Regions from separate parts of the Psychrobacillus sp. NPDC096623 genome, predicted to be linked through region 3. Evidence: predicted binding sites of a transcription regulator. Region 3 holds the regulator's gene; each other region holds the start of a gene.
The links. The regulator LexA, encoded in region 3, represses DNA repair genes until DNA is damaged. The targets are predictions, from matches to a motif close to CGAACATATGTTCG.
Positions count from the first base shown of each region.

Region 1: the regulator LexA is predicted to act here: its motif matches at 7,666-7,679, upstream of ACIQX2_RS15360 (topoisomerase).
Region 2: the regulator LexA is predicted to act here: its motif matches at 5,823-5,836, upstream of ACIQX2_RS14615 (YhjD family protein).

Region 1 covers NZ_JBIWER010000006.1:33,554-44,189, forward strand. Annotated here, with positions in the region: gene ACIQX2_RS15305 (nuclease-related domain-containing protein) at 1-9, opposite strand, end outside; gene ACIQX2_RS15310 (protoporphyrinogen oxidase) at 126-1,517, opposite strand; gene ACIQX2_RS15315 (hypothetical protein) at 1,680-1,946, shown strand; gene ACIQX2_RS15320 (hypothetical protein) at 2,100-2,630, shown strand; gene ACIQX2_RS15325 (hypothetical protein) at 2,654-3,085, opposite strand; gene kynB (arylformamidase) at 3,120-3,749, opposite strand; gene kynA (tryptophan 2,3-dioxygenase) at 3,762-4,592, opposite strand; gene kynU (kynureninase) at 4,608-5,882, opposite strand; gene ACIQX2_RS15345 (DMT family transporter) at 6,005-6,319, opposite strand; gene ACIQX2_RS15350 (DMT family transporter) at 6,320-6,661, opposite strand; guanidine-I (ykkC/yxkD leader) riboswitch at 6,723-6,821, opposite strand; gene ACIQX2_RS15355 (DUF6843 domain-containing protein) at 7,117-7,524, shown strand; gene ACIQX2_RS15360 (topoisomerase) at 7,732-8,118, shown strand; gene ACIQX2_RS15365 (DUF5412 family protein) at 8,329-8,832, shown strand; gene ACIQX2_RS15370 (glucosamine-6-phosphate deaminase) at 9,248-9,946, opposite strand; gene ACIQX2_RS15375 (sugar isomerase domain-containing protein) at 10,060-10,636, opposite strand, start outside.
Region 2 covers NZ_JBIWER010000005.1:193,017-203,652, reverse strand. Annotated here, with positions in the region: gene ACIQX2_RS14645 (LysR family transcriptional regulator) at 1-785, opposite strand, end outside; gene ACIQX2_RS14640 (DMT family transporter) at 919-1,887, shown strand; gene ACIQX2_RS14635 (DMT family transporter) at 1,984-2,865, shown strand; gene ACIQX2_RS14630 (DUF378 domain-containing protein) at 3,006-3,329, shown strand; gene ACIQX2_RS14625 (enoyl-CoA hydratase-related protein) at 3,391-4,167, opposite strand; gene ACIQX2_RS14620 (EAL and HDOD domain-containing protein) at 4,324-5,553, shown strand; gene ACIQX2_RS14615 (YhjD family protein) at 5,861-6,217, shown strand; gene ACIQX2_RS14610 (competence protein ComK) at 6,223-6,756, opposite strand; gene ACIQX2_RS14605 (IDEAL domain-containing protein) at 6,935-7,171, shown strand; gene uvrB (excinuclease ABC subunit UvrB) at 7,391-9,373, shown strand; gene uvrA (excinuclease ABC subunit UvrA) at 9,380-10,636, shown strand, end outside.
Region 3 covers NZ_JBIWER010000002.1:458,665-469,300, forward strand. Annotated here, with positions in the region: gene ACIQX2_RS06975 (CaiB/BaiF CoA transferase family protein) at 1-136, shown strand, start outside; gene ACIQX2_RS06980 (long-chain-fatty-acid--CoA ligase) at 169-1,764, shown strand; gene ACIQX2_RS06985 (hypothetical protein) at 2,063-2,233, opposite strand; gene ACIQX2_RS06990 (hypothetical protein) at 2,384-2,554, opposite strand; gene lexA (transcriptional repressor LexA) at 2,827-3,447, opposite strand; gene yneA (cell division suppressor protein YneA) at 3,618-3,935, shown strand; gene ACIQX2_RS07005 (YneB family resolvase-like protein) at 3,932-4,582, shown strand; gene ACIQX2_RS07010 (DUF896 domain-containing protein) at 4,645-4,878, shown strand; gene tkt (transketolase) at 4,965-6,965, shown strand; gene ACIQX2_RS07020 (YneF family protein) at 7,117-7,335, shown strand; gene ACIQX2_RS07025 (alpha/beta hydrolase) at 7,359-8,288, opposite strand; gene ACIQX2_RS07030 (hydroxymethylglutaryl-CoA lyase) at 8,300-9,196, opposite strand; gene ACIQX2_RS07035 (acetyl-CoA C-acetyltransferase) at 9,302-10,483, shown strand; gene ACIQX2_RS07040 (DUF3886 domain-containing protein) at 10,500-10,636, shown strand, end outside.

The sequences.
Region 1 (10,636 bases), on a different contig from region 3:
TCTCAGCACAAATCACCTCCACCCGCATCGTATCACAACTAAAGAAAATGTAAATTTTACTAAATAACCGACTATTCCATTTTCCCCATAAAAAAAAGGCCAAAATTGAATTTTGGCCCGGAAACTTACTCAACTATTGAATTGATTATATTTTCTGCTGTTTCTTTACCGTTCTTGATACAAGCGACAATTCCAACTCCATAATAAGAACAGCCTGCAAGCAATACGTTTGGCATTGAATTTGCCATTTTAGCTGTTAATGATTGAATCGCCCCTCCATGTGCGAGATGATAATTCGGCATTTGATCGTTCCATTTTGTTACTTCTATTACATGAGGCTTGCCCGTTAATTTCATGCTCATTTCAATATCTTGGAGGGCAACTTCTACCAGCTCTTCTTCAGTCATATTTTTCATACTTTCAAAGGCTGGACTTGCGCTCTTATAGAACATTCGAACAAGCAATTGATTGTCCTTAGAGGTGTGTGTCCATTTACGACTTGTCCAAGTGCAAGCATTACATTTCACATCGCTATTTTCAGAGACGATAAAACCGGTGCCTTCTGCTGGAAGCTGTTCATCTGGAATATCAAAGCCGAGGTAGATGCTAATAAGGGATGAATTTTTAAGCTTGTCGAAATCAGTATCCAACTGGTCATCCTGAAGAATTTCCTGCGCCACTTGATGAGGTGCAGCGAGCACTACACTATCTGCTTCAATCATTTCTCCATTAGCCAATAAAACCATATATCGGCCATCCTTCTTTTCCACTTTTTGCGTTGCCACACCTTTTATAATCGTAGATTCGCTCAGCACTTCCTCTAAGCGATCGATAAGAGTGGAAAGCCCATTTTGGAAAGAAATAAACTTTTTGTTTGCGGCAGCTTGAAATTTCGCTTTGTTTTCCTCTAACCCTTTAATAATACTGCCGTACTTATTTTTATAATCAATTAAGTAAGGCAGAGTTGTAGCAATAGTGAGCTTGTCCAAATCTCCGGAGTATACACCTGATAGCACAGGGACAATTTGCTTTTCCACTAATTCTTTCCCTAAGAAATATTCTAAAAATGAACCAACAGAGCTTTCCTTCGTGAAGGTTTCATTTTGTAATTCCAAATCCTTTAATGCTTCTTTTTTCCCAGCATCCGACACTAGCGTACTGCTATTTAACGACTCGATGCTTGTGGGAATACCGAATACAGTGTCTGCTGGAATCGCATGTAGCTCATTGTTTGTGAAAATGTAGGAAATGCCTGTTGAGTTGTACACTTTTTCGCCTTCAAGCTGCAACTCTTCTATTAATTGTGTGATTGCTTCGTCCCTCGCAACAATTGAATCCGCACCAACCTCCATGATGAAGTTGTCTTGCTGCTTCGTATGTATCTTACCACCTAAAAACTCATTTGCTTCAACTAGTACTAGTTCTAAATCTAAAGACTTTACCTTTTTAAGCTTTTGCAAATAATGCATCGTAGAAAGTCCTGTTATTCCTCCACCTATGACAACTACTTTTTTCACCCGTTACCACTCCTCATTTCAATTCATACCACTAGTATAAGTGTTTTTAAAAATATCGGATATGATTTACCTCACTGTCTGAAAGTAAATTATGAACAAATAGAGAAGTTAGTTCAAAAGGCATTGTTTAGTAGTAAATATGAATAGGAGGAGATAATAAGCATGCAGAGGGTAAAATTCATGTGGAAACTATTTTTAAATCAACCTGTCTGGTTTAAAGCTGTTATTACCATTACTTTCCTAACTTCAATCATTTTTAGTAGTTCCTACTTTTCTGAAAATGACTATTATGAGGGCATTTCCAAACTGGCTGCCGCACTATTCTTTGGAGTTTGTGGATATAAAACTCGAAGAAATAGGCAAACATTTATTATCTTTTTTATCCTATCGGCATTCTGTTTGCTGATAGCAATTTGGGCATTTTTATAAAGTTAAAAATAAAAAGGCCCTACAAGGTCCTTTTTATTATGTCCTCTTTTGTTACTTCATATTTAAATTTATTGCTTGCATCTCCCTCAAACTTTTACATATACTAAAATATAGTTTAGTAAAAAATATTTTAGTAAAGGGAGGATACTTAAAATGGGTCTTTTAGATATTTATCTACAACAAAACGGGAAGAAACGATACGATGTATTCAAAGAAACTGGATTGAGTCAACAAATGCTTGCAACTGTAAACAAAAAAAATATAAGCAGTTATTCCGTTAAAACGATACAGGCAATTGCTAAAACAGTAGAGAAGAGTGAAGGTACTGTTTTAGAAGAGTTAGTACGGCTAGAACAAGAAAATTCATACTTTGAAGCATTTAATGTTGAAGATCTACTATTAGCTTTTAAAAATAAAGAAACTCATATTGTGATTAAAGGTGAATATAAAAAGGAAATAGATAAATTTGCTGAAGCACAGCTTTCAGAAACAGAAACACTAGGAATGGAACTGGGTTCTGCTGGAACAGTAACTATTCTAGCGGAAGCAATTTTTCAATTAGCAAACCTGTTCAGTAGGAAAGATGCCGAGCAAAAGAAAATTGAAAACCAAATCCGTAAGTATAAGATTAAAAAAATTAATGAAAATGAACTACTTTTGTATTTGCGTCAAATGGATTATTAACTTTTGGGATACGGTGCTTTTTTCTAAAGCACCTTGCTTGTCGAGGTTTCATTACTTTTCAAGCTATCTAACAAAACATAACCAAATATTACACCAGCTATTCCTGTGAATGATAAGTCACCTAACAGCAGAAACGTTTTTGAAATTAACAAATTCGTTCCGATAACAAATGCTAGAAGATGAATGATTGCTATATAAAGAGATGGAATTCCAATTACGAGGACCTTCATCCAGTCAAACGTCCATTTCTTTTTATCTTTAATTTCAATAATCAATTTTGGCAATCGCAACAGTAATCCAATGAATATCGGAAAAATACTTGCAAATGTTATATAAGGTTTCATATCAAATATGATGGCCGCTTGTTCTCTCAATGCCGCTTGATAACCTATCCCAAAATAAAAGATCATGCCAATTACTATTGTGGAAATGAATAGGAATAAAAATCTTTTCATTCTTATTCCTCCTTCCTATTTTTACTTATATCTGTTATTCCACTTTTCTCAACACAGCACGGATCGGACTTCCATCTGCTCCCTCTATTTTCAAGGGCAGAGCGATTAAATCATAATCACCGGGCTCCACATTTTCCAGCAAGAGATTTTCTATAATATATACATTATGTTTAAACAGTGAATGGTGAGCCAACAGCTCTTTACTTTCTATACTATCCACAGACGGTTGGTCCGTACCTATTAGAAAAATACCTTTTCCCTTTAAAAACGGGCCAATATTTTCTCGCAATGTATTAATCCTGTCAGGAAATTTTTCAGGGGTTGAAGTGTTCGTTGTTTTTAAAAGCAAGCGCTCAACACCCGTCAAATCAAAGGCTTCTAATTCCTCTCTACCTATTTCAGAAGCTCCAACGACACTCACCACTTTTGCACGACCAATATACAGATTTACGTCAAGCATATCTACTGTTTCGCCTTCATTTACATAATGAAATGGTGCATCTGCATGAGTTCCAGTATGCAAGCTTGCTTTAATCGTCCCGACATTTGCAGCACCCCCTTCTTCCTTCGTAGCGATTAGTTCATATTCAAAAGGAGTATCCCCTGGCCAAGTTGCTATTCGAGTGGAGATTGTTTGTGTAATATCAATCCATTTATTTCCCATGTCTATAACCCCCTATAAAGTTGTACGTAAATCCCAGAGCTCTGGGAAGAAACGATGGTCCAATACATGCCGTAAATAATTCACACCAGATGAACCTCCAGTGCCTTTTTTAAAACCTATTATTCGTTCCACCGTTTTCATATGGCGAAAGCGCCACTGCTGAAGCCAATCCTCGACGTCTACTAGCTTTTCTGCTAATTGATACAAATTCCAGTATTGATCGACGTTCCGATAAACTTCCTTCCATGCCTTCGCAACCGATTCATCGCCCAGATATGTAATAGAATAATCTCGATTCAACAACTGAGAATTTATCGCAAATCCTGCTCGAGACAATGCCTGAATCGAAACATCATAAATACTCGGTGCATGAAAGGCACCTTTCAAATCCTCATACAATTCTTTCTCCTGCTCGTAAATCTTCAGTACGTGCTTTGTCTTATACCCGAGTGCAAATTCTATTTTTCGGTATTGAAAAGATTGAAAACCAGACGACTTCCCAAGCTTATCCCGAAACTCTAAATACTCGGCAGGTGTTAGTGTCGAAAGAACATCCCAAGCCTGAATAATTTGTGTTTGAATTTTAGTCACTCGTGCTAGCATTTTAAACGCAGCTTGCATTTGATCCGCTTGAATGGATTGAATAGCACTAGTTAGTTCATGTAGAATCAGCTTCATCCAAAGCTCACTGACCTGGTGGATAATGATGAAAAGCATTTCATCGTGATGCCCTGATAGTCTTTTTTGACTAGCCAATAAATTACCCAGTTGCAAGTATTCACTATATGTCATATCCTCGCTAAAATCTGTATGAATTCCACTTTCCTTCTTGTCATCTGGCATGCAATCCCTCCTTATTTAAGCAATGACGTCACGTTTATTTTCATATTCTTTATAAAGCTCTTCCGTCATAATCTTTTTTAATATTTGTACAGTCCTCCACACATCCTCAAAGGAGTTATACAAAGCAACTGGTGCCAGACGAATGCCGTTTGGCGAGCGAAAATCAGGAATAACTTGCTGTACTTTTAATGCTTTGCATACACGGGCTGCTTCTTCATGAACTAAAAAGATATGACCACCTCGCTTCACCGACTCACGAGGATTGGCTATGACAAAATTATAATCCGCTAACTCTCGCTCAACTAGCATCATCATATAATCGGTCAGCTTTAATGACTTCTCACGAATAGCATCAATTCCAACTTCATTAAACATTTCCAACGAACCAAGTAAAGGTGCACTGCTTAAAATATGCGGAGTTCCAATTTGATAGGCACCCGCATCAGCTGCTGGAATCATCTGATTGGATAAATCGAACTGCTTCTCTTTATCGGATCCGAACCAACCTGCAAGTCCAGGCTTTCCACCAAAATGCTTGCGATTGACATAAATGCCACCAGTTGCTCCTGGACCGCCATTCACATGCTTGTAGTTACACCAAAAAGCAAAATCCACTCCCCACTTATCTAGCTCATGTGGGATAGATCCAATTGAATGACATAAATCGAAACCAATCATAATATTTCGCTTATGTGCCGCTTCAGTAAGCTTTTGGATATCTACTATTTGACCACTTCGATATAGCACACTAGGTAGTATCATTAATGCAACTTCCTCGTTCATTGCGTTTATAATATCTTCTTCGTGTAACGTATGACCATCCCTACTTTTCACTATTATCATATGTTCCTTCGAGTCAAAACCATGCAAGGACAGCTGACTACTAATTGCATATAAATCGGAAGGGAAGTTTAGTTCGTCCGCTACTATTTTCGTTCGCTTTCCATCTGGTCGATAAAAGCTAGCAATTAATTGATGTAAGTTTGCTGTTGTAGAGCCAGTAATAATAACCTCTTCCTTTATAGCGCCCACTAACGGGGCACACATCTCACTTAATGTTTCAGGGAAATAAAACCATGGATGCTCCCCTTGTGTCCATCCGTCTATTCCAAATTGTTTCCATGAATCTAGTAACGACAATACTGACTTTTCTGCTCGCTTAGATAGTAATCCGAGGGAATTCCCATCCATATAAATGACATCTGGTTGCACATAAAATTCATCTCTATACATTCCCAAAGCATCTTGTTCATCTAATTTTTTGGCATATTCCAACATAGTACTCTGCATCTAAAACGTCACCAACCTCTTAAAAATCTAAATTTTCTTTCTATTTACCTAAATCATATGTTTTAAGAGAACGAGTGTCAATGAATGAAAGAAAGAGCATTGTAACTAACGTTGAATAAATGCTATGAAACCAGCTTTAATCCTACTGCTGCCCCTAACACCATTGCTATAAAAATAATACGCTTCCAGTCTTTAGATTCATTGTAAAAAAGCATCCCTAGTATAGCTCCGCCAGAAGCACCAATTCCCGTCCAAATCGCATAAGCAGTCCCCATAGGTAGCGTCTTCATCGCATAGGTGAGAAAGCAAAAGCTTGCTCCAAAACCAATGAATAGTAAAACGAAGGATTGCCAGTTCCGATTCTTATGCAACTTGTTTATCATTGCAACTCCAAACATTTCAAATAACCCTGCAATAATTAAAGAAATCCACGCCATCTAAGATCCCCCTCCTATTTCCTGCTTATCATCTGTCACTAATTTCAAACCTATTACTCCTGCCAATAAAATTAAAATCATCAAGACCTTAGATACTTGAAAGGATTCCCCAAAAAAGATAATTTCTGATAAAACTGTCCCGCCTGTACCCATTCCCACAAAGACAGCATAAACAGTACCTACAGGTAGTTTCCGTCCAGCCATAATCATGAGGTAAAAACTAATAATTATTGCAAGAATCGTTCCTGCCCAACCCCAACCGTCATCGGCATGCTTTAAGCCAATCACCCAAAAAACTTCAAAAAATGCTGCCACATATACCTTCAACCACTCGATTTTCATCGTAATAATGCCTCCTATTTGAATATATATAAAAAAGCCTGGAAGAAAACTGTTAAACAGTTTCTCCCAGGCTTTTATCCTTCCGTGACACAGCAGAGCTGCGAGTTTTCTCTCGGACCAGACCAACACTAATGGTTGCGGAACCCTAGAAAACATTTTTGATATGCAGTTACCTGAAATTATACACATACTTTAAATAATTTCAAATAAAAACATTCAGAGTACGATAAGGATTGTATTAATTAGTTGTATTGAGGGTGTTACACCGAAAAATTGGATGCTGGCACCTACTCCACATCTGATTAAATTAGCACAATTCAACTGGATATTTATGTTAAAATGAGGATAAATTTGTGAAGGAATGTACTTAAACTAACGCAGCAGGTTGGTTGAACAAGAAAACATTATTAAAGCGACTATTTGGATTTCAGTAATCAGTGATTGGGGGTAGTAATATGGGGAAGAAAATATGGCTATTAATTAGTTTTGTTCTGACGGTATTACTAGTATGGTGGATATGTAAACCAAGCAATGACACTACCGTTGTTTATCATTTACCAGAAGGTTTTAAAGGATGTTTTAATATTTATTTTAACCAACCTAAAGAGAAAGAACTGGAAATCATAGATGATATCTTGCTATTGGCAGTACCTGAAAACGGAAGTCTTCTAACTTCATCACCATACAAATTAGTTACAGATTTAGGGTGGCACAAAGAAAAAGCCTTTTATATAGACAAAGATGGAAAACCAGTTAGTGAAATAAATATGATGGATTCTAATATTGGACACACTTTCAATGGCAATCGGTTGTCTGAAAGGATTATGGGAACGTTCGATCCAAATCAAGAACAATGTTATTGACGTGGCTTTCTTATTCAACTAACGGGTGCTTTAGCAGAACAAAAATGGTCATGAAATCGCCTTTATTGTTATTCAACAAAAGACGCAGGTTAGTTCAATAATATTATTGATAAATTTGGAGCTTTTGCCAATATATAACGTCAAACTTACGTATGGAGAATTGTTGTGGAATGTGCAATTTATTTTTGAAAGGGGAATTTAGAAGTGATGAAAAAAGTTATAATTTCAGGAATTGTATTTTGTTCAATCTTGTTAGTTGGATGTAATACAACCGAGGTATTAGAAAGCGAAATAGTAGTTTCTCAGAGAGATGGGGGAAATGACGAAATATCAAATTTAATATCTGAATTAAAAAATGAAATAATAGTATCTATTACAGAGCAAACGGAACTTGAAGGTGATTCACTAGTAATAATGATAGATGGTGGTACTGATGAATTAACAGTTTCAGTAGGTTTCCCGAAGGATGCAAAAATTGATGATACGGTGATTCAACAAATAGTTGAAGATTCTATTAAGAATGTTTCTGAAACAGAAACAGTAACAATTAGCGAAAATAAATTAAAAATAAAAATAAAGATTGAGAAATACTAACAGTGAAGTTCTTAAAGGATACAAACAGCCTTAAAAATAAAGTAGCACTATAAGTATGTGAATTTATGTACTTAAATAACAAGTGCTTTGTCAAGAAGAATATTGCGAAATTATCATTATTTAGATGATTGTTATTGAACTTAAGAAAGGGGGATTATCATTTTAATTTTATTAGATCTCTTAATTTTTTTCTTTACCGTTATTTTATTTTTGATTTTATGTGCTAACATAATAATTTCTTTCATTAAAAAGAAAGCTTTTCCCAAAAAATTACTGATTGCTACGTTGTCAGGGGTTGTCCTGATATCTTCAATTTATATATATGAAATGTACTTTTTTACATTTAGTGAAATTGATAGAAAACTCATCCAAAAGGGACCTGGACCTTTAAAATCACCTACTGAAGAATATACAGCTAATGCTTATTATGAACCATATGGTGGTGCAGCAGGTGGTGTTAATGTATGGGTTGATATCACAAACAAAAATGAGAAGAATAAAGTTCAAACTGTTTATTATAGTGATGCAAAAAGTGATTTTTCTATGGAATGGGTGGATGAGGATACACTGTACATTCTAAATGACGAACCTGAATATCCAAGTTCAAATAGAAGTATCAAATTAGAGATCGGTAAAGAGATTTATCACGAAAATGGTTTGGCATGTAAAAGTTTGTTAATGAAGGACGAATATGAAACTTGCTACCAAAACTAATATCACTTATTGCACTAACTGTTGCTCTAGCAGAATAAGGCTGTCAGTAGAACCCCTTTATTCTTCTTTAATTAAAGCGGCAGTTTAGTTGAAGAAGCCAACATACATGGAACGTATGATGCTATTTCACAAACAATGCCATTATCCGATAACCTTTTCACAGGGCTATTTTTCCCTGTTGGAATTGTCTTTATTATTGTGTCTTTCAAGAAAGAAAGGTAAATAACTAACGAAGTGCTTTAGTAAAAAATGAACGGCTAAGTATATGTTTAGAGATACATTCTCCAGCTCTTTTTTAAGAAACAACATGGACTATCTTACCATTTAGATAAAAGGATGATTTTTTCGAAATCAACCATAACTTTAACATAAACAAAAAGAGTAATCACCATAAAGGCAATTACTCCTATAATTTTTAATTCATCTTCAAATCGGTTAATACAATAACATTTGGATGATCATGAAGTCTTGTAACTGGAATTTCCTCCGTTACATCTCCTTTTAACAACGCTTCTATGGCAGCTCTTTTTCCTTCTCCAACTGCTATTAAAAGAATGAGTTTCGCTCTCATAATAGAAGAAATACCCATCGTTATTGCTTCCTTAGGGACATTATCAATGCTGTCAAAAAATCTTGCGTTTGCGGATCTAGTGGAATCTGTTAATTGGGCAACAGCTGTTTCACTTTCAAAGGACGTACCTGGTTCATTGAATCCTATATGACCATTCACGCCGATACCTAATAATTGCATATCGATCGTTAGTGATTTTAAAAGGTTTTCATATCGTGTCGCCTCGGCATGTACATCTTCTGCTTCTCCATTTGGAACATTGGTAGATTTAAAGGGTTTTGCTTCAAAAAGATGCTTTTGCATAAAGGTGTAATAGCTTTCTGGATGTGATTTCGGCAGACCCACGTATTCGTCCAAGTTCACACTTGTACAATGGGAAAAATCCAACGAACTATTTCGTAGCTTTTCATATAGTGGTATCATCGTTCCACCCGTTGCTAATCCAAATGTTGTTGCACCATTTTTTAATTGGGCAGCAAATATTTTTTCTGCACGATTATATAGTGCATCCTTGTCTTCCCATACTTCTAAATTTATAGTCATTCGTTAACCCACCTTTTTTATACTTTGCTTAAATAGATTATTAGTTGGTGAAATTATCATTATATTCAACTTGGACATTACATGCAATAACGAAACTTGTGGGCACAGTAACGCTATTCAAAATCTACTCTTTTTTTGTATTTTTCCATCATCTCTTCGTTATGGAGATGGCTATCGGATAGGTTGGCGCTTTTAAAAACAGGCAATTCTTCTGTCTCCCAACTTATTTCTTCAATTACTTCGCTCAGGAGTGCATTGAGTAGCGCAGCACCTACCACTGTAGAGGCTGGACCATATTGCAGTCCTTTATTAATTAATAAACCATCACCAACTGGGACATGTGTGTTTAACACAATATCCACTACTTGCTCTAATCGTTTACCACTCGGATGACGCCCTTCTTGGTCCTTGTACAGCAAAGATTGAAGAGAAAGGACTAAGATTCCTGTTTCCTTTCCTAAGAAAGCCACATCAATTGGTGCTGGGTTACGACCAGAAGTAGAAATGACAATTAGAATATCATTCGGTTCGAAGTTTATTTGATCCTTATTTCGATCAATAAATGTCGGATCTTTTTCATTCTGTGAAGATGTCAATGCACCTTTATGTAGCATTAAAGGCTCTAATGTAATAGGAGCAACTGGTACGAGTCCACCTGCACGGTAATATGCTTCCTGAGCCAAAAGGTGA
Region 2 (10,636 bases), on a different contig from region 3:
CTTATAAATACTGTTTTTATTTCACTATATTTGGTCGGCAATACATGACATTGGATAAGCCCACGAGCCTCTAAATGTGAAACTGCTGATTTGGGAATAAAGGTGATACCTAAGCCTGCTACGACACTACTTAAAATAGTTTCTAGCGTCCCGAATTCCATAACCTTTTTAGGAGTTATATTTTCATCTTTATACCAAGCTTCTAATCTTGCTCTATATCCACAGCCTTTACTAAAACATAAAAAAGGTTCACTTTTCAGCTGTTCCAGAGTTGTGGTGTATTTATTGGAAATTAACACGAGCTCCTCTTGAAATACTTCATGTGAGGTAAGCTCCGGGTGAGGAGCAGTTTGGGTGATAAAAGCTCCATCTAATCGATGATTTAAAACTTCCTCTTGCAGCTTTTCTGTGACCCCTGAGAAAAGAGATAAGTCCACTTCCTTATACTTTTTAGTAAAGGTAGATAAAATACTTGGTAATTGTATAACCGTCTCGACTGTTCCAATTTCTAATTTTCCGGATGGCTCATCTTTATTTTGTACCACTTTTTTTACTTCATTGGTGAGCGATAGAATTTGCTCGCTATATACTAATAGCTTTTTACCTTCAGGAGTTAAACTCATCCCTCTATTATGACGATTAAATAATGGCGTGTTTAGCTCTGTTTCTAGCTTTTTTATACGTGCTGTAATATTAGACTGAACATAGTTTAGCTCTTTAGCGACTTCTGTAATGGTTCCTTTTTGAGCAACAAGTTGGAATATTTCTAAGTCTTTCAACTCCATCTTACAATCTCTCCTTCATCGTTATTTATGATATCACTAAAAATGATATATAACATCAAAAATAATCATTTTACATGATAGATAAAGATGGCGTTTAATAAATAAGGGAATTCGAGAAGGAGATTACTTATTTATGAAAAACAATATTTTTTTAGGTGCTTTTTTATGCTTTATCGCAAGTGTGTCATGGGGAGCGATGTTTCCAGTAGCGCATCATGCCTTTACATATATCGATCCGTTTTATTTTACTATTTTCCGTTATGGGGCAGTAACTATCATTTTGATTATTCTATTACTATGGAAGGAAGGGATTAAGGCGTTTCGTATGGAGGGTAAGGGAACGCTGTTATGGTTTTTCGGAACAATGGCATTTACTGTCTATAATTTACTTATTTTTTGGGGAGAGGATTTACTAGGAGAGCCAGGTGTTATGGTTGCATCCATTATGGAATCCTTGATGCCAATGATTTCTATTGTTATTGTCTGGCTATTTTATAAACGACGTCCTTATACCTTTACATTATTTTGTGTGTTTGTTTCTTTTGTTGGAGCAATTCTTGTTATTACAAAAGGAGATATTGGTTCCTTTCTTTCTGCAACAAATAATATTGTTCCTTCGTTACTAATTTTAATCGCAGTTATTGGCTGGGTTGTGTATACAATGGGAGGAGATAAATTTAGAGGCTGGTCTGTCCTTAGATATTCGACATTAACATGTTTGCTCGGTACGATTTCTGCAGCATTCATCGTAGCAATTGCAACTATGATAGGATACGTTTCTGCACCGACACTTGATACGATTCAAACAGTTAGTCCACATCTATTGTTCATGATTATTTTTCCCGGTGTTATTGCATTAGTTGGATGGAATGTTGGAGTAAGTATTCTTTCGCCTTTAAATGGGTTATTATTTATTAATTTTGTACCTGTGACGACACTTGTTATATCGAGTGTGCAAGGAACTCATATAACTTTTTATGAAATTATAGGAGTAGGCTTTATCATTCTTTCCCTTATTGCTAATAATATTTTTATACGTTTTCTTCAAAAGAGAAAGATGAGACACCAAGTAAAACAAAGTTTACAAGAAAGTACCTCCTAACGGAAAAAGCGACTTTTACTACAATTGTAGAAGAAGACGCTTTTTTTGATTTTTTTGCGATATACTAGTTTTATTGAAAAAAGGTTGGTGGAAGTATTGTTCAAATATATTGGAGAAATATTATTAATCCTTACGGCAATTATTTGGGGGAGTGGGTTTGTAGCAAGTGCAGTGGCATTAGATTACTATTCGCCATATCAGATATTAGCTGGAAGGTTTCTAATCGGTGCTGTTATTTTAAGTCTCATCTTTTTTAAAAAGCTCAACAAACTAAAGAAAAGCACGCTCATAAAAGGGGCGGTATTAGGAATTTTTTTATACTTAGCCTTTGCTCTTCAAACAGTTGGTTTACAGTTCACAACGCCATCTAAAAATGCTTTTTTAACGGCCGTTAATGTAGTTATTGTCCCGTTTATAGGATTTTTATTATACAAAAGAAAAATAGATCTGTATGAACTAACTGGTGCAGTTCTCGCAATTATTGGTATTGCAGTATTATCTTTAAAATTATCGTCCGACGTGAATGTTGGGGATTTATTGACATTAGGCTGTGCCGTAGGATTTGCTTTTCATATTTTTTACACTGCTAAGTTTGTTAAAACGGAAGATCCCGTTGTGCTAACAATAGTACAAATGGTTACAGCTGCAGTAATTGGTTGTATAGTTGTGCTATTCAGAGGAGAGACAAGCTTTTCTATGGAAACAGAAGGCATGGTAAATCTGCTATACTTAGGGATTTTCTCCACAACTATTGCCTTTTTAATGCAAACAGTGGCCCAAAAATACATAACAGAAACAAAGGCAGCAATTATTTTAGCTACTGAATCTTTTTGGGGCATGGTATTCTCCGTTATCATTTTGAGTGAGATTATGACAGGAAGAATGATTATCGGAGCCTTGCTAATACTTTTAGCTATACTTATTTCTGAAACAAAAATGGAATTTATGAAAAAAGATAAAATAAAAACACTGACCTAACTACGTTAAAAAGGAATTTCCTTTCATTTAGTATGAATCGCTGTTTTCTGCAAAAGATAAGAGCGAATCTTAGTTGTTTACGATATGTTTTCCCGTATCGTCGCTATCATTCATACAATAATTGAAGGAGGAGTTTATCAGTGGGATTTATACATCGGCTTGCCTTAGCCCTCGTTATCATTGGTGCAATTAACTGGGGATTGATTGGCTTTTTCGAATTTGACTTAGTCGCTTCTATTTTCGGAGGGCAAACTGCTCTATTTTCTAAGGTGATCTATGCATTGGTTGGTATTAGTGGCTTAATCTGCATTCCACTTCTATTTAGAACTTATGAAGAGGAAGAAGAAGAGTATGGAACAAGCAGACAAAGTTCTCGAAACCTTCAATATGGAACTGAGTTCGGGGAGGAGCCTGAATTTACCGATATAAAAGAGGCTTCTTCAAAAGAGGATTTGAAGAAATAACTAAAGAGGATAGATAACTGTAGAAAGCCACAGTTTATCTATCCTTTTTGATTGAGGCTTCTTATTTACCTTTAAATACAGGCTTTCTTTTTTCTCCAAAGGCTACTAATGCTTCTATACGATCCTCTGTTGGTATAGTGATTTCATAAGCTTTTCTTTCTATGCTGAGACCTGTCTGAAGGTCTGTATTCATTCCGTGTTTTACTGCAAACTTAGCTTGCTGTAATGCGATAGGTCCATTTGCAAGCATAAGAGCTGCAAATGCCTCTGTCTCTTCTTGTAACGTTTCTCTCGATGTTACCTTAGTCACTAATCCGTAGGACAATGCTTCTTCTGCTTTTAGTCTTCTCGCAGTTAAAATTAGCTCTAAAGCTTTAGTTTCTCCGATAAGTCTAGGTAATCGCTGTGTGCCACCCGCACCAGGGATTATTGCTAAACTTGTTTCCGTTAAACCGAGTTGAATATCGTCTGAAGCAATTCTAAAATCGCAGGCAAGCGCCAATTCTGTTCCGCCGCCAAAAGCATAGCCATTTAACATAGCAATTGTTGGCTGTGGGAGGTTTTCAATTGCAGTGAATACCTCGCCAATTTTGAATATATTACGTTTCACTTGTTGATCAGTTAAGGTTTTACGTTCCTTTAAATCTGCACCAACGCTAAATGACTTCTCTCCTGCGCCAGTGAAAATAATTACACGAATATCTGGATTAATGCGAATAGATTCTGCGATATCTCCAAGTTCACGAAGCATTTCATAGTTAAATGCATTTAATGCTTCTGGTCTATTGAGCGTGACGTATGCTAAATTCCCCTGTTGTGTATAACGGATAGATTCCATTATTTTCTCCCCTTTCAATTACTTTCTCCCCAATATCAACATAGCATGTTCTCAGTTTTCTGTCATCCATAGGTAATAAATAGAAATAATATCGATTTCCTTGGAAAGGTTTGCTACAATGGAACTAATGAATATTTATGGATTTGAGGAATTCGCATGGAAATTTTTGTGGCAAGGCAGCCTATCTTTACCAATAATGAGCATATTTTTGCTTACGAATTATTGTATCGGGATAGTGATACTAATGCATTCCCTATCATAGATGGGGATAGAGCAACTTTAGAAGTGTTAATACATTCATTTTTGACGATAGGTATAAATAACCTTGCGGGAGAAAAATTATGTTTTATTAATTTCACGGAAAACTTATTGGACAATACTGTATTTAATAAGATTCCACCAAAACGCATAGTTGTGGAGATTTTAGAGAATATTCCCATCACGCCATCTTTAATCGAAAAGCTTAAATACATAAAAAAATTAGGTTTTTTAATAGCTCTAGACGATTTTATTTTACATAATAATGTAAATCTATATGATGAGTTATTTAGCTTAGTTAATTTTATCAAAGTTGATTTTATTTTGAGCAAACCTTCTGAGAGACAAGTTTTCGAGAAAATTGTGAAGAAAAATTATCCACATATCGTACTTTTAGCGGAAAAAGTAGAAACACGTGAAGATTTCTATCTTGCAAAAGAGGCAGGATATGGATTATTCCAAGGATACTTTTTTGCCAAACCAGAAATTATTAAAGGGACAGACATTCCAGCTAATATGGCACAATATTTTCGAATTATTAGCTTACTACGCAATCGGGTTTCCACTATTGAACAAATAGCAGAGGAAATCGAGCGTGACGTGTCACTATCCTTTAAAGTTTTGAAAATCATTAATTCACCAGCTGCTAGAAAAAAATCTAAAATTCGTTCCATCAAACAGGCGGTAGTCATGTTGGGATTAGAAGAATTGAATCATTGGTTATATGTATTAATGCTAAGAGAGTCGAAAGTAAACGATGATGGGGATGGAATGGCAATAATCGAAGCATCCTTGTTCCGTGCAAAGTTTTGTGAGTTATTAGCTAAAAGAAATTTTTTACAAAACTCTCCTGAATACTTGCTGGTAGGAATGTTTTCATTAATCGACACATTACTTCATCAAAAGATGGATCATTTACTTCAAGAATTACCGCTCACGGACGAGGTTATAGAAACGCTTTCAGGAAAACATACGGAAATGACTCCTTATTTGGAGCTTTCTATAGCTTGTGATGAAGTGAGATGGGATGATATTATTGCGGGTGCAGAGGCTATCGGCATTGATCACGCTACATTAAACAAATTTTATTTAGAAGCCCGTAGTTGGGCTATGGATATTGTAGGTTAATAACAACTGCCATTTTATCAAGATGGCAGTTGTTATTTTTTTGAGGATTAAGGAAAAATGCACTTACCATTTTTAGAGCATAAGGTTACCTAAAAAGGAGAGGATAATTGTGACATCAGTCACGATTATCCTCTCCTAAAAAATTTAGCAACCATATAGCAAAAGTCTGTTCAAAGCCCTTCGAAAACACTAGAAACCATTTTTTTATTCCTCTATATTCCAGTGCTTTGCCAGTTGCATTTTTCGGAGGAGATAGTATAATTAAAAACAGAACAAACGTTCTTTTTAGAAAGAAGGAGGAGTAGTTATGCCATTAATACCGGAAGAAGCAATCCCATACTTCGAAAACATGATTTATCTTCCAATGGTTTTGACTATTTTAGAAAAAGATCGAACTATTTTTGAAAAGGCTCCATTTAAATTGAAGCGTCCGTATATCGTTTTAGTAGAAGAAGCAGGAAAGCAAGTTCAGAAAGAATTGAAACAGACGCATATGTATATGAGGCGTCACAGTATGAAAGTTCTTCGTGGAGAAGGAGATGATATGTTCACTGAGTATGTATTTTTTCATGGAGGTTATGAAGAACATCGACGTTACCTAAACGTTCGGCTCCGCAACAGAGTCGAAGAACTTTTATCAATTTATTTTGCCGTAGTAGAATAATTTCGTTAGTACTGGGAGTCTTTTTGAAATTTTTTAGTAATGTAACCAGTATTCATCAGATTACTCATCCGTTTTAGTAAGTGCATATTTAGTATATTAGCAAATCCAACTTGTCGACTTATTGTCTGAGGAGATGATGGAACTGTTAATTTTTGACCATTTGTTAGAACGACTACACAGCCATCGTCCGAAGGATAAAAGGAAGCTATTGCCTTAAAAGAGAACCAAACATTTAAATCCGATTTTGGAGAAAGTATTGGTATGAATATACATGGATTTCCGAAGTCATGTGCTATTAGAATAGGTAGCTTAAAATAATTTCCAATTGCTTCCCTCGATAATCGAGCAGTATGCTGAAAAGAAGAGCCGTAAAAAGAACAAGAATGCCGAACAATATCAAAAGGCTTTTTATTAATTATATTGGTTTCCCCTGAAAAGTTAGTTACCTTTGTAAATATCGTATTATTCACTACAATAGGTTGAAGTACAGCGGTCTCAAATGAAATGAAAAAAGATTTTTCTTCTACTTTATTCGACATAAAAATCCACCCCTTTGTATTATATATCTCAATTATAGTTAATTTTGGAAGTAAAGCAAGTAAAAATAACGAATATTTAAAATATTCCCTTTTTACTATATAGACTAAATTTTCTTAAAATGATTGCAACAATCTCGATGCTTTTATATAATAGAAAAAAGGCATCGGGGTGATGGAGATGGACAAACAATATTCATACGCAGATTTCTTGAAAGCTATGGGTCAGGCAGGGAAGGAAAGCTCTGCGGAAAATTTGTTAAACGAAATATATCTTGATATGTTTTTGAACATTGTCCACCGGGAACAAAGTAGTAACCGTCTCTTAGCATTGATAGATGAGACGTTAGATCAAAAAGATAAGGCAGCATTTATGGAGTATACAGCTGCTCTTCATCAACTTAACAGTCCAAAATAATTCAATCCTAGGTAAAAAACCACTTTTATTAGAGTGGTTTTTTTCGTTTGAAATTCTATTTTTATAGTAGCGCAAGAAACATCTAATAATAGGAATAGCTTTCAAAGTCACTTGTATAAGTGGCTTTTTATGGATAACAAAAAACATACGTTCGTTTTATTAGGAATCAAAAAAAGAGTATGTTAAACTGAAATTATTCAAAAAATGGGAGGCTTATGTATGGAACAAAAATTTGATTTGCAAGCTCCGTATGAGCCAGCGGGAGATCAAATAGAAGCAATAAAAGAATTAGTAAAAGGTGTTAATGAAGGAAAAAGGTTTCAAACTTTACTAGGTGCAACTGGTACTGGTAAAACATATACAATATCAAATGTAATTCAACAAGTAAATAAACCAACACTAGTGATGGCACATAACAAAACACTAGCGGGTCAATTATATAACGAGTTTAAAGAATTTTTCCCGAACAATGCTGTGGAGTACTTCGTAAGCTACTATGATTATTTTCAACCAGAAGCATATGTACCATCAACCGATACATTTATAGAAAAGGATTCAAGTATTAATGAGGAAATAGACAAGCTACGACATTCTGCAACTTCTTCTTTGTTTGAAAGAAAAGATGTCATTATTATCGCATCTGTATCTTGTATATACGGTCTAGGTAATCCAGAGGAATATAAAGAGCTCGTTCTATCATTAAGAACGGGAATGGAGATTGATCGTAATCAATTATTGCGTAAACTTGTAGACATTCAATATGAAAGAAACGATTTGAACTTCGTACGTGGAAAGTTCCGTGTTCGTGGAGATGTAGTAGAAATTTTCCCCGCTTCCCGTGATGAAAAATGTCTTCGAGTCGAATTTTTTGGAGATGAGATCGATCGAATTCGAGAAGTTAATGCGCTAACAGGAGAAATTCTTGGTGAACGTGATCACGTTGCTATATTCCCCGCTTCTCATTTCGTTACCCGGGAAGAGAAGATGAAACTAGCTTTAGCAAATATTAAAAAAGAATTAGAGGAACAACTGGCTTATTTAAGAAGTGAGGATAAGCTTTTAGAGGCCCAAAGATTGGAACAACGTACGAGATATGATTTAGAAATGATGGAAGAGATGGGCTTTTGTTCAGGCATTGAAAACTACTCAAGGCATTTAACATTAAGAGAAGCAGGTGCAGTGCCTTATACATTACTAGACTATTTTCCAGAAGACTTTTTACTCGTAGTAGATGAAAGTCACGTTTCATTACCCCAAGTAAGAGGAATGTATAATGGAGACCAAGCGAGAAAATCAGTGCTCGTAAATTATGGTTTCCGTTTGCCGTCTGCTCTAGACAATCGTCCTTTAACTTTCAATGAATATGAAAAACATATACACCAAGCTATATTTGTTTCCGCAACTCCAGGACCATATGAGCTTGAGCATACACCAGAAATGGTTGAGCAAATTATTCGTCCAACAGGACTATTGGATCCAGTTATAACTGTGAAGCCAATTGAAGGGCAAATAGATGATTTAATCAATGAAATTCATGAAAGATCTGCCAAAAACGAGCGAGTATTAATAACGACACTTACAAAAAAAATGTCAGAGGATCTAACGGATTACTTAAAAGAGATTGGGATAAAAGTTCAATACTTACATTCAGAAGTAAAAACACTAGAACGTACAGAAATAATTCGAGAACTTCGATTAGGTACGTACGATGTATTAATAGGAATTAACTTGTTACGAGAAGGTATAGACATACCAGAAGTATCTCTAGTAGCAATATTAGATGCTGATAAAGAAGGATTTTTGCGCTCTGAACGTTCTTTAATCCAGACGATTGGGCGTGCTGCACGTAACTCTAATGGAGAAGTTATTATGTACGCAGATAAAATGACAGACTCCATGCGAAAAGCGATTGACGAGACACAACGTCGCAGAACTATTCAAATGGAATATAACGAAAAGCATGGTATTACACCAAAAACAATTCAAAAGAAAATAAGCGATGTTATTCGTGCGTCACAAGTTGCAGAAGAGGAAGAAACGTATGCACAACGTTTAATAAGCGGCAAACCATTGACGACTCAAGAAAAAGCAAAGCTTCTACAGGATCTAGAAAAAGAAATGAAAGATGCAGCAAAAGCGCTTAACTTTGAACGAGCTGCAGAGTTACGAGACGCAATTTTGGAACTGAAGCTGGAAGGGTGATATCTGTTGAAAAATAAAGAAATTGTAGTTCAAGGAGCACGTGCAAATAATTTAAAAAATGTAAGTTTGAAAATTCCAAGAGATAAGCTAGTTGTAATGACAGGACTTTCTGGCTCAGGAAAGTCTTCATTAGCTTTTGATACGATTTATGCGGAAGGACAACGCCGATATGTTGAGTCACTATCAGCATATGCACGACAATTTTTAGGTCAAATGGAGAAGCCTGATGTCGATGTTATTGAAGGCCTATCACCAGCTATTTCCATTGATCAAAAAACGACGAGTAAAAACCCACGTTCTACCGTAGCAACTGTGACGGAAATCTACGACTATATGCGTTTATTGTATGCGCGAGTTGGAAAGCCGATATGCCCAAATCATGGTATTGAAATTTCTTCGCAAACGATTGAACAAATGGTCGATCGTTTAAGCGAATATCCAGAAAGAACAAAGATGCAAGTGCTCGCGCCTGTTGTTTCAGGTCGTAAAGGAACGCATGTAAAGCTTCTGGAAGAAATGAAAAAAGAAGGCTTCGTTCGTGTACGTATCGATGGAGAGTTAATCGATTTAGATGATGATATCAATTTAGATAAAAATAAAAAACATAATATAGAAGTTGTTATCGACCGAATAATAATGAAAGAAGGAGTTGCTGCAAGGCTTAGTGATTCTCTGGAGTCAGCTCTGAGAATTGCAGATGGTAAAGTTTTAATAGATGTGATGGAGCATGAAGAAATTCTATTTAGTGAGCATCATGCCTGTCCAATATGTGGATTTTCTATCGGAGAATTAGAGCCACGAATGTTTTCATTCAACAGTCCATTTGGAGCATGTGGGGATTGTGATGGACTTGGCACAAAGCTAGAAGTAGATGAAGAATTAGTTGTTCCTGATAAGAGTCTCACGCTATCAGAGGGAGCTATTGTCGCATGGCAGCCAACAAGCTCTCAGTATTATCCGAAGCTTCTTGAAGCTGTTTGTAAGCATTACAAAATAAAAATGAATGTTCCCGTTGAAAAATTACCGATAGATCAATGGAATAAAATTATGTATGGATCAGGAAATGATAAAATTCGCTTCCGATATGAAAATGAATTTGGTCAGGTTCGCGATAGTGTCATTTCATTTGAAGGTGTACTTGCGAATATTGAGCGAAGATTTAAAGATACGTCATCTGATTATATTCGCGAGCAAATGGAAAAATATATGGAGCAACATGATTGCCCAACTTGTAAGGGCTATCGTCTAAAAGAAGAAACACTT
Region 3 (10,636 bases):
CCGTTTTGCGGGGGTGCAAACGGGAACGCATACTAATGAAATCTTGGAAGAACTGGGTTTTGATAGTGAGACGATTAAATCACTTAAAGAAAAAGGCATTTTCGGTTCGATTAAACAAATAGAAAACTCAAAATAACAAATTAGTCTACTAAAGGGGAGTTGGTTAGAATGTTTGCTGCATTAACACCATTGGATTGGAAAAGAAGAGCGATTAAATATTACCCACAAAAAGTAGCAGTTATTGACGGAGAAAAACAGTTTACATATAAAGAATTCGGACAACGTGCTGACAAGTTATCTGCTGCACTATTAAACGCTGGTATTCAAAAAGGCGATCATGTAGCAGTCATGCTACCAAACACTCATTATATGCTAGAAAGCTTTTATGGAATATGCCAAATAGGAGCTGTACTTGTACCTCTTAATTACCGACTAAATGCAGAGGATTTGGAGTACATCATAAAGCATAGTGACTCCAAAATGCTGATAGTGGATGAAGAATTTACTAGTCCTATTGAGGAAATTGGGGATCGTTTACCTTTTGATCAAGTTATCGTTGTTTCTGTAGAAGGGGAAACGAATTCATTGAATGGTATAGATTTTGAAACATTTATCGAACAAGATTCTGAAGATGTTATTTTACCTAATACGGAAATTGATGAAAATCAGCTTCTGACATTGAATTATACGAGTGGTACGACATCTAAACCCAAGGGTGTTATGCTAACGCATCGTGGAAACTACATGAATGCGGTCAATTTCTTGTATCATTTGAGTGTTAAGCATGATGATGTATATCTTCATACTTTACCAATGTTCCATGCTAATGGTTGGGGTGGTGTTTGGGCGATTACAGCGGCTGGTGCAACTCATGTATGTTTAAGAAAAGTTGATCCACCGCTTATTTTGAATTTATTTACAGAACATCAAATATCCTTATTATGTGGTGCGCCAACAGTGGTTAATATGTTGGTGAATGAACCATCGAGTAAAGAAATGAAAATTACTACAAATCCTCGAATGGCAACTGCAGGAGCCCCTCCAGCAGCCGCACTTATCGCGAAAGCACAAGCAATTCTAGGATTAAATATGATTCACGTGTATGGATTGACTGAAACTTCGCCTTTCATTCTATATAATGAATGGAAAAATGAATTCGATGAGAAATCACCTGATGAACAAGCTACAATTAAAGCGAGACAAGGAATTGAACTTGCTTTTAATGGGGAAACGAAAGTAGTTAACCAAGAAGATGGACAAGAAGTTGCATGGAATGGGAAAGAACTTGGTGAGATTATCACTCGTGGAAATGTAGTCATGGATGGTTATTACAAGGATCCAGAAAGAACTGCTGAAGCAGTTAAAGACGGTTGGTTCTACACAGGAGACTTAGCTGTAACGTATCCTGATGGTTATATCGAAATCCAAGATAGAATAAAAGATATGATTATCTCTGGAGGAGAAAATATTTCTTCCACAGAAATTGAAGGTGTACTATATAAACATCCCGATATTTTAGAGGCTGCAGTTATTGCTATACCTGATGATAAGTGGGGAGAAGTTCCAAAGGCAATTATCGTACTTCATGAAGGAAGAACAGTTACAGAAAAAGAATTAATCGATTACTGTCGTTCGAATATGTCTCATTTCAAAGCGCCAAAATCGATTGAATTTGTAGAGGCATTACCAAAAACAGCTACAGGAAAACTGCAAAAATTCCGTTTACGCGAAATGTACTGGAATGGCCCTAAAAAGGTAAATTAACAAAAAACTCACTCCGGTGGTTTCACCGGAGTGAGTTTTTATAGGCTTCTTAATAGTACTAGTATTAGAGATTTTGTTTAGTAGAGGTTTCAGTAATGTTATTCGCACCACTCCAATAAAAACATGTTCAAGTAACGGATACTTAAGTTGAAGAAGAAATTGTTATTAACATACGGTAAAAGCTCAGTTCACAATGGATTGAGGATTTTATTATTTAAAAAAGCGTTTGAGCTCTATGCTCTCAACGCTTTTTGTATATGGTTAGTTTGTTTATTACTAAGTAAGAGGGAGCCGTCACTTATTGAGTTTCAAGTGAAACTGTTAAAGGATAATCGACATCGAAAAGTAATATCGCTTCAGTGAGAAGATGGATATCAATAAGAATTTGCTCTTTTATATGTTTAAAGGGACATTTATAGTAATCATCTATTAATCGATTTAGTTCTTTATAAATTAATGCTATAGGCAATAATACTCCCCCTTATGATCTATAATACCTGTTTTTTTATTATGTAACAAATCGACTATAATTGGAAGTATTTTAAGTAATAATTTTTGAAAAAGAGAACAAAGGCCATGTGGAATTGAAGAGTTGTTTAGGTACAAAAAGATCACTTGATTAATAACCAAGTGATCTTTCATAGTTAATCCCTAGCTTACTTTTTTCAATAATTCTTAGTGCATCCTTTAATAGTTTAATATCGATCAATATTTGTTCCTTCAGTTGGAAGTTATTGCATCTATAATAGTCATTTATGAGTTTTTTAAGTTCTTCTACAATTATTTTCATAGGTTACGACTCCTTTGTAGTTATGTATCACCCATAAATAAGTATGTAATTTAACCTATGTAAGCTTATAGAAATAATACCCACATTTTGTTATTTTCAAACTCTTTATATTATATTTTAGAATATAATATTTTTCAAAACAAAACCCCTCAACCATAAAGGTAAAGGGGTTTTTCGATGATTTCAACGAAAATGTCCACTTTTCGTTGAAATATGATATCGGCTCTTCGTTATTTTAAGTAATATTAAGTAGATTGTCAAGTCTGTAAATACTATTGAATATTGCGATAAACTCCAACAACTTTTCCAAGAATGCTAACGGAGTTTACGATGATTGGTTCCATGGAGGAATTTTCAGGTTGTAAACGGAAATAGGATTTTTCCTTAAAGAACCGCTTCACTGTCGCTTCATCCTCGTCGGTCATTGCTACAACAATATCACCATTATTTGCTGATTGCTGTTGTTTTACAACAACATAGTCACCATTTAAAATTCCTGCTTCAATCATACTGTTACCCATAATCTCTAACATAAATAAATTATCATCAGATGTACCAAAAGTTTCTGGCAGCGGGAAAAATTCTTCAATATTTTCAATTGCCGTAATTGGCAATCCAGCAGTAACTTTACCAACTAGTGGCACATGAACTACGTTTTGTTTTTCAGCCATGCTTCCTAAACTGTCAAGGATTTCAATGGCACGTGGTTTAGTTGGATCTCTTCTGATTAAACCTTTACTTTCTAATCGAGCTAAGTGTCCATGGACAGTAGAACTTGATGCTAAGCCCACAGCTTCTCCTATTTCTCGAACGGATGGTGGATACCCTTTTTTGCGTACTTCTTCTTTTATAAAAGCTAGAATGTCTTCTTGCCTTTTAGATGCTTTCTTCATTTGTTCACCTCTTTAAGAGTAATTACTATCCTTTTCTATCTTATTAATAGTATAACAGGCTACGAACATTAATGCAAACATAGGTTCTAATTAGTGTTGACAAAAACAAACGTTCGCATTATTATTAAATTATACATTACGAACACATATTCTATTAGGGGGTATTTTTAATGACCTGGATAAAAGAAAACTATTTTCTATCATTTTTTGTTGCTGGAAGTATTGCTTTTATAATGTTTATAATAATCTCGAAATCTTTTTCTACAGATGAGAGTCAACATATTAATATAGAGCAAGGCGATTCTTTATGGGAGTTAGCACATGAGTACGGAGTTAATGAAGATAAAAAAGTATGGATTAATAAGGTAATGGCGATGAATAACTTGAAAGATGAACATATAAAAGCAGGAGAAATACTTAAAATTCCAGCCAATGAAAAAAGTTACCACTTCGATAATGAAACGGAGTTAGCAGGCGATACAAAATGAAATCAGTTATCTATTGTCGTGTGAGCACTGAAAAAGAGTCTCAAGAGACCTCTTTAAAGAGACAGGAAGAGGAACTGTTAGAATTTGCAAAACAAAAAAGCTATGAAGTGGCAAAAGTATTTATTGATCAACATAGTGGTTATGATGTTGAGCGTGAAGGCTTATTAGAATTACTTGACTATATAAAAGAAAATGAAATTAACGCTGTATTTGTTCAAGATGAAACTCGAATAGGTAGAGGAAATGGAAGAATGGCAGTTCTACATCTACTCCAAAAAACAAATACCTCTGTGTACACTTTACAAGATAAAGGGGTCATTAATTTAAATGAAATGGATTCTATGCTCCTCGAAATATTAGCGCTTGTGGAGGAATATCAAAGGAAATTACATAATGCTAAAATAAGACGAGGGATGAAAAAGGCGGTTTCCAAAGGATACCGACCAGAAAAAAATTTAAAGACAAAAGGAAATCCTGAAGGAAGGGAAAGAATAGATGTTCCTGTAGAAGAAGTTGTTAGACTACGGAATGCAGGTCTTACCTATGAGGAGATTTCGAGCACTTTAAAAGGATTGGGTTTTAACATTAGTAAAGCAACCGTCCATCGACGTTATATTGAGTACATAGAAACACATGGAGTGAAATGACTTGCACTCTGTGTGTTTTTTCCTTACCTTTATATAAAGAGAAAGTGAAAGGATGCGTTAAAATGTTAAGTAAAGAAAAACTAGCAAGAATTAGCGAGCTGTCTAAAAAATCTAAAACAACAGGACTTTCAATTGAAGAAGCAAAAGAACAGAGTTCTTTACGTAAAGAATATTTGGAAACTTTTCGCTCCACAATGAGAGATACTATAGAAAGTGTAAAAATAATTGACCCTGCTGGAAATGATGTAACCCCTGTAAAGGTTCAAGAAGCCAAGAAAGGAAAGTTTCTGAATTAATTAATCATTTCAGAAACCATTGATAATACAGACATTCTTGTCTAAACTAGAAATATAGAAAAAATTTGTTTGAGAGGATGTCATTCATGTCATTACAATCCGATTTATTAGCAATTAATACGGTTCGAACTTTGTCTATTGATGCAATCGATAAAGCTAATTCTGGTCACCCTGGTTTACCAATGGGGGCTGCACCAATGGCTTACACTTTATGGACAAAACATTTACGTCATAATCCAAATAACCCAACATGGTTCAACCGCGACCGTTTTGTATTATCTGCAGGTCATGGTTCTATGCTTTTATATAGTCTACTTCACCTTGGTGGCTATGATTTACCTATGGAAGAGATTAAGAACTTTAGACAATGGGATTCTAAAACACCTGGACATCCTGAATTCGGTCACACTGCAGGAGTAGAAGCAACAACTGGTCCACTTGGTCAAGGAATCGGGATGGCAGTAGGTATGGCGATGGCTGAGGCACACTTAGCAGCTACGTACAATAAAGAAAACCACTCTATTATTGATCATTATACTTATGCATTATGCGGTGATGGTGATTTAATGGAAGGTGTAGCTGCAGAAGCAATTTCTCTTGCTGGCCATCTTCAATTGGATAAATTGATTGTATTATATGATAGTAATGATATTTCTTTAGATGGTGATTTAGGTAAATCATTCTCAGAAAATGTAGAAAAACGATTTGATTCATATGGTTGGAACTATATTCTCGTAAAAGACGGAAACGATATCGAAGAAATTTCAAATGCTATTGATAAAGCGAAGTCTCAAAATGATAAACCAACTCTTATTGAAGTGAAAACTGTTATCGGCTTTGGTTCTCCTAACCGTTCTGGTAAGTCAGATGCTCATGGTATGCCTTTAGGAAAAGACGAAACTCTTTTAGCTAAAGCGGAATATAAATGGTTATACGAAGAGGACTTCTACGTTCCTGAAGAGGTTTATGACACATTCAAACAAGCATCTGAACGTTTAGGTGTTCAAGAAGAGGCTTCTTGGAATGAGAAACTAAATGCGTATGAGTCTGAATTCCCTGAGTTAGCTTCAACACTAAAAACAGCTATTTCTGGAGAATTACCTGAAAACTTTGCAGATGCATTGAAAACGTACGAAACTGGTACTTCTCATGCTACTCGTTCTGCATCTGGGGAAGCAATTAATGCAATTGCTCAAAACTTACCTTCATTCTTTGGTGGTAGTGCCGATTTAGCAGGGTCCAATAAAACTACCATGAAGAATGTTGGAGATTTTTCAGCAGAAAATTATGCTGGAAAAAACATTTGGTTCGGTGTACGTGAGTTTGCAATGGGGACTGCTTTAAATGGAATGGCTTTACACGGAGGACTAAATGTATTTGGTGGTACATTCTTCGTATTTAGTGACTATGTACGCCCAGCAATTCGTTTATCTGCATTAATGGGACTTCCTGTAACGTATGTATTTACACATGACAGTATCGCTGTTGGGGAAGATGGTCCAACCCATGAGCCAGTGGAACATTTAGCTTCTTTACGAGCAATGCCAGGTCTATCTGTAATCCGTCCAGCTGATGCAAATGAAACTGCAGAAGCTTGGAAACTAGCTGTTTCATCTAAAAATATTCCGACGGTTCTAGTGCTATCTAGACAAAACCTTCCTACGCTTGAAAACTCAGTGGAGCTAGCTAAAGAAGGAGTTTCAAAAGGAGCTTATGTTGTAGCGCCTAATGAAAAAGCGGAAGCGATCCTGCTTGCAACTGGTTCAGAAGTGAGTCTTGCAGTTGAAGCGCAACAAGCACTTTCTAAAGAAGGTATTGAAGTTTCCGTTGTTTCTATGCCGTCATGGGATTTATTTGAGAAACAAGATGCTGCATATAAAAATACGGTTTTACCATCTCATTTAACAAAGCGTCTAGCAATCGAAATGGGTTCATCATTAGGCTGGCACCGTTATGTTGGATTTGAAGGCGACGTAATTGCTATTGATAAATTCGGTGCAAGTGCTCCTGGTGAAATTGTTATGAAAGAATATGGTTTCTCTGTAGAGAATGTTGTTTCTAAAATGAAAGACCTACTTCAAAAATAAGAATATTAATAAAAGCAATTCAAATACTTTTAAACATTTAGTATTTGAATTGCTTTTTTATTCGAATTTATATAGAATGCAAAAAGAATCTATAGTATAATTTTTAATGGTGTCTTGTACACGTAGATAAGAACATGAAGGAGGAGAAAATATGCAAACATGGATTTGGATTGTTATTATAATCGTTGCGTTAATCGCTGGTGCGGCAATTGGTTTCTTTGCAGCACGTCAATATATGATGAAGTACTTAAAAGAAAACCCGCCTATTAATGAACAAATGCTACGTATGATGATGGCACAAATGGGTCGTAAGCCTTCTGAAAAACAAGTTAAACAAATGATGAATCAAATGAATAAAATGCAAAAATAAAAAGCACTCAGCAGAGTGCTTTTTTATTTATTTAACAAACCATTTTCTTGTAGAAAATCTGCCACAACTTGCTCATATTCTTTACTATTTTCATTGAACGATTTAGCATGTTCACCTATATCAAATAATTTTAATGTTTTTGGACCTAGCTTTTTTTCATATAAATCTTCAGTCATTTTAGGAAGTATAAAATCATCTTGCAAACTATGGATAAATAAGACTGGTTTTTCAATTTTGTCAATCACATCAATTGGGGAAACGAGATTTAGCGTATATCCATCACGCAGTTTTAAAAACAAATTCGCAAATCGTATCGCGAGACTCGATCGGAGAGGAGTTGTCTGTGTCATTATATGATAAACTTGCTGCTCAAAATCTGAAAATGCACAATCCGAAATATAAAAATTAGCATCATCAATTATAGAGCCAGCATATAGCAGTGTGGTGGCTGCCCCCATAGATTCTCCATGAATACCTAAAACTGCATCATTTCCCGCTCTTTCTCTTACTGCTTCAACAACAGATTGTAAATCTATTTTTTCATAAAACCCAAAGCTAGTTGTCTTGCCACCGGAATCACCATGTCTACGATGATCGTAGACAACACTATTAAATCCAAGACGTTCAAACATACGAACAAAACGTAGCGAGTTAATTTTGTTTTCGGTGACCCCATGGCAAATAACGACATAATTATTTGTTTCTAGTGGCTCGACAAAAATGGCTTTTAAAGAATAGCCATTTTTAGATTCGATCCATTGTTCCGTTTTATTTACTGCGTTAAACCAGGCTTCATCTAATCTTTTTGAGGTAATTTCGCGGTTTAATATAAAATCATTTTCTTTTTTCTTCATATACATCAACCTATTAGTTACAAAAAAACCAAAGAACGTAGTGATAGCTGTCAAAATACTAGTAAAAATACTCGTCCAAATAATTACTCGTTTCTTCATTTGATCAACCCCTACTTACTTTTAAATAGACTATACATACCCGTGTCTATTGGTCTAGACACAAAAGGTTCAATCACTTCTACTGCTTTAAGCAGTGAATCAAGGTTAATATTCGTCCGTATACCCATTTGATGTAGCATATTCACAACATCTTCAGTTGCTACATTTCCTGTTGCACCAGGTGCAAAAGGACATCCGCCTAGTCCACCAGTAGAAGTATCGAACCGATCAATTCCCGCTTGAAGGCTTGCTAGTATATTGGCTATACCCATTTTTCGAGTGTCATGAAAATGAGCGGTAATAAGAGTAGCTGGAAATTCATTCTTCAACATTTTGAACAATTCATAGCTTTCCTGGGGATTAGCCATTCCAATTGTATCTGCTACGCTTAGTTCGTTTACACCCCATGAAACGAACTCTTTGCACAGGGCTAATGTGTCTGATGGATCTATTTTACCCTCATATGGACAATAAAAAGCAGTGGAAATACAGGCGCGAACAAAATGACCTTCTTGTAATAGTTTTTCCACAATTGGCATGAGTTCATCCATGCTTTCTTTCGTTGTTTTATTAATATTTTTTTTATTAAAACTGTTAGAAACGCCTACAAATACTGCGAAATTCTGAGCACCAGATTGTGTGGCTAATTCGACACCTTTTTTATTTGGTGTTAGTACAATTTGTCTACCCATTTTTTTCACTTGGGTAACTATTACATTTGCATCTTTCATTTGCGGTACCCATTTTGGTGAAACGAAGGAGGTTAACTCCATTTCCTCTATTCCTGCTTGCTGCAGTTTTTCGATATAGGCTAGTTTCACTTCAGTTGATACTTCATTTTTTTCATTTTGTAAGCCATCTCTTGGACCTACCTCGATAATTGTCACTTTATTTGGTAAACTAAACATAATCATCCCTCCCTCTTTATTGTAAAGAAAGGATGGTTAAACAAGCAAATTTAAGTTTGCTTCTTTTAAATTAGTTTAATACAGGGGAAACAAGGAGGAAATCAAGTGACTAATGAAGTTGTGATCGTAAGTGCAGTAAGAACAGCAATAGGTTCTTTTCAAGGTGCCTTAAAAGATGTTCCAGCTACCAAACTAGGTGCTATTGTAATTGAAAAGGCTTTAGAAAAAGCAGGGGTTTCTAAAGATGCTGTGGACGAAGTAATAATGGGGAATGTACTTCAAGCAGGTTTAGGCCAAAATCCAGCAAGACAAGCGTCTATCCAAGCTGGGTTGCCACAATCAGTATCAGCGTTAACGATTAATAAAGTCTGTGGTTCTGGCTTAAAAGCAATTCATCTTGCAACGCAAGCTATTATTGCAGGGGATGCAGATATTATTGTTGCAGGTGGAATGGAAAACATGAGCCAATCACCTTATTTGTTGAAAAATGCTAGAGATGGTTTCCGTATGGGCGATCAAAAAGTAGTAGATAGTATGATTTCAGACGGACTATGGTGTGCTTTTAATGATTATCATATGGGTGTAACTGCTGAAAATCTATGTGATCAATATAATATTAATAGAGAAGAGCAAGATAAATTTTCCGCGCGTTCGCAGAGTAGAGCTGCTCAAGCGATAGAAGAAGGTAAGTTTGTTGACGAAATCGTACCAGTAGAAATTCCACAAAGAAAAGGGGAATCTATTGTCTTTTCGCAAGACGAATATCCAAAGAAAGGTTCTACAGAAGAAAAGTTAGCGGGGCTACGTCCTGCATTTAAAAAAGACGGCTCAGTAACTGCTGGTAACGCTTCAGGGATTAATGATGGAGCAGCAGCTGTAGTGGTTATGTCTAAAGCAAAAGCGGATGAGCTTGGACTTAAACCGCTTGCAACAGTTGTAGCAAATGCTTCTGCAGGAGTGGATCCAAGCATCATGGGAATTGGACCTGTGGAAGCAGTGAAAAAAGTATTAAACAAATCTCAACTCACGTTATCTGATATCGAGTTGATCGAAGCAAATGAAGCTTTTGCAGCACAGTCGATTGCTGTAGATAGAGAGCTGAGCTTTAATCATGATATACTAAACGTAAATGGTGGAGCGATTGCATTAGGTCATCCAATAGGGGCTAGTGGTGCCCGTATTTTCGTAACTTTACTTCATGAAATGGAGAAGAGGGATGCTAAAACAGGTCTTGCTACACTTTGTATAGGTGGAGGTCAAGGAGTCGCGACTATAGTTAAACGTTAATAAAGAAGGTGAATACATGGCTAAGAAAAAACAAAGGCAACAACAGGTAAAACCTGCTAAGCAAGTGGAAGAAGGAAATTCCTTATCCGATCAGCTTTCTTCTGACATCCTAGCGAAACTAAAAGAAACAAAGCAACAATTAGTAACCGCTGA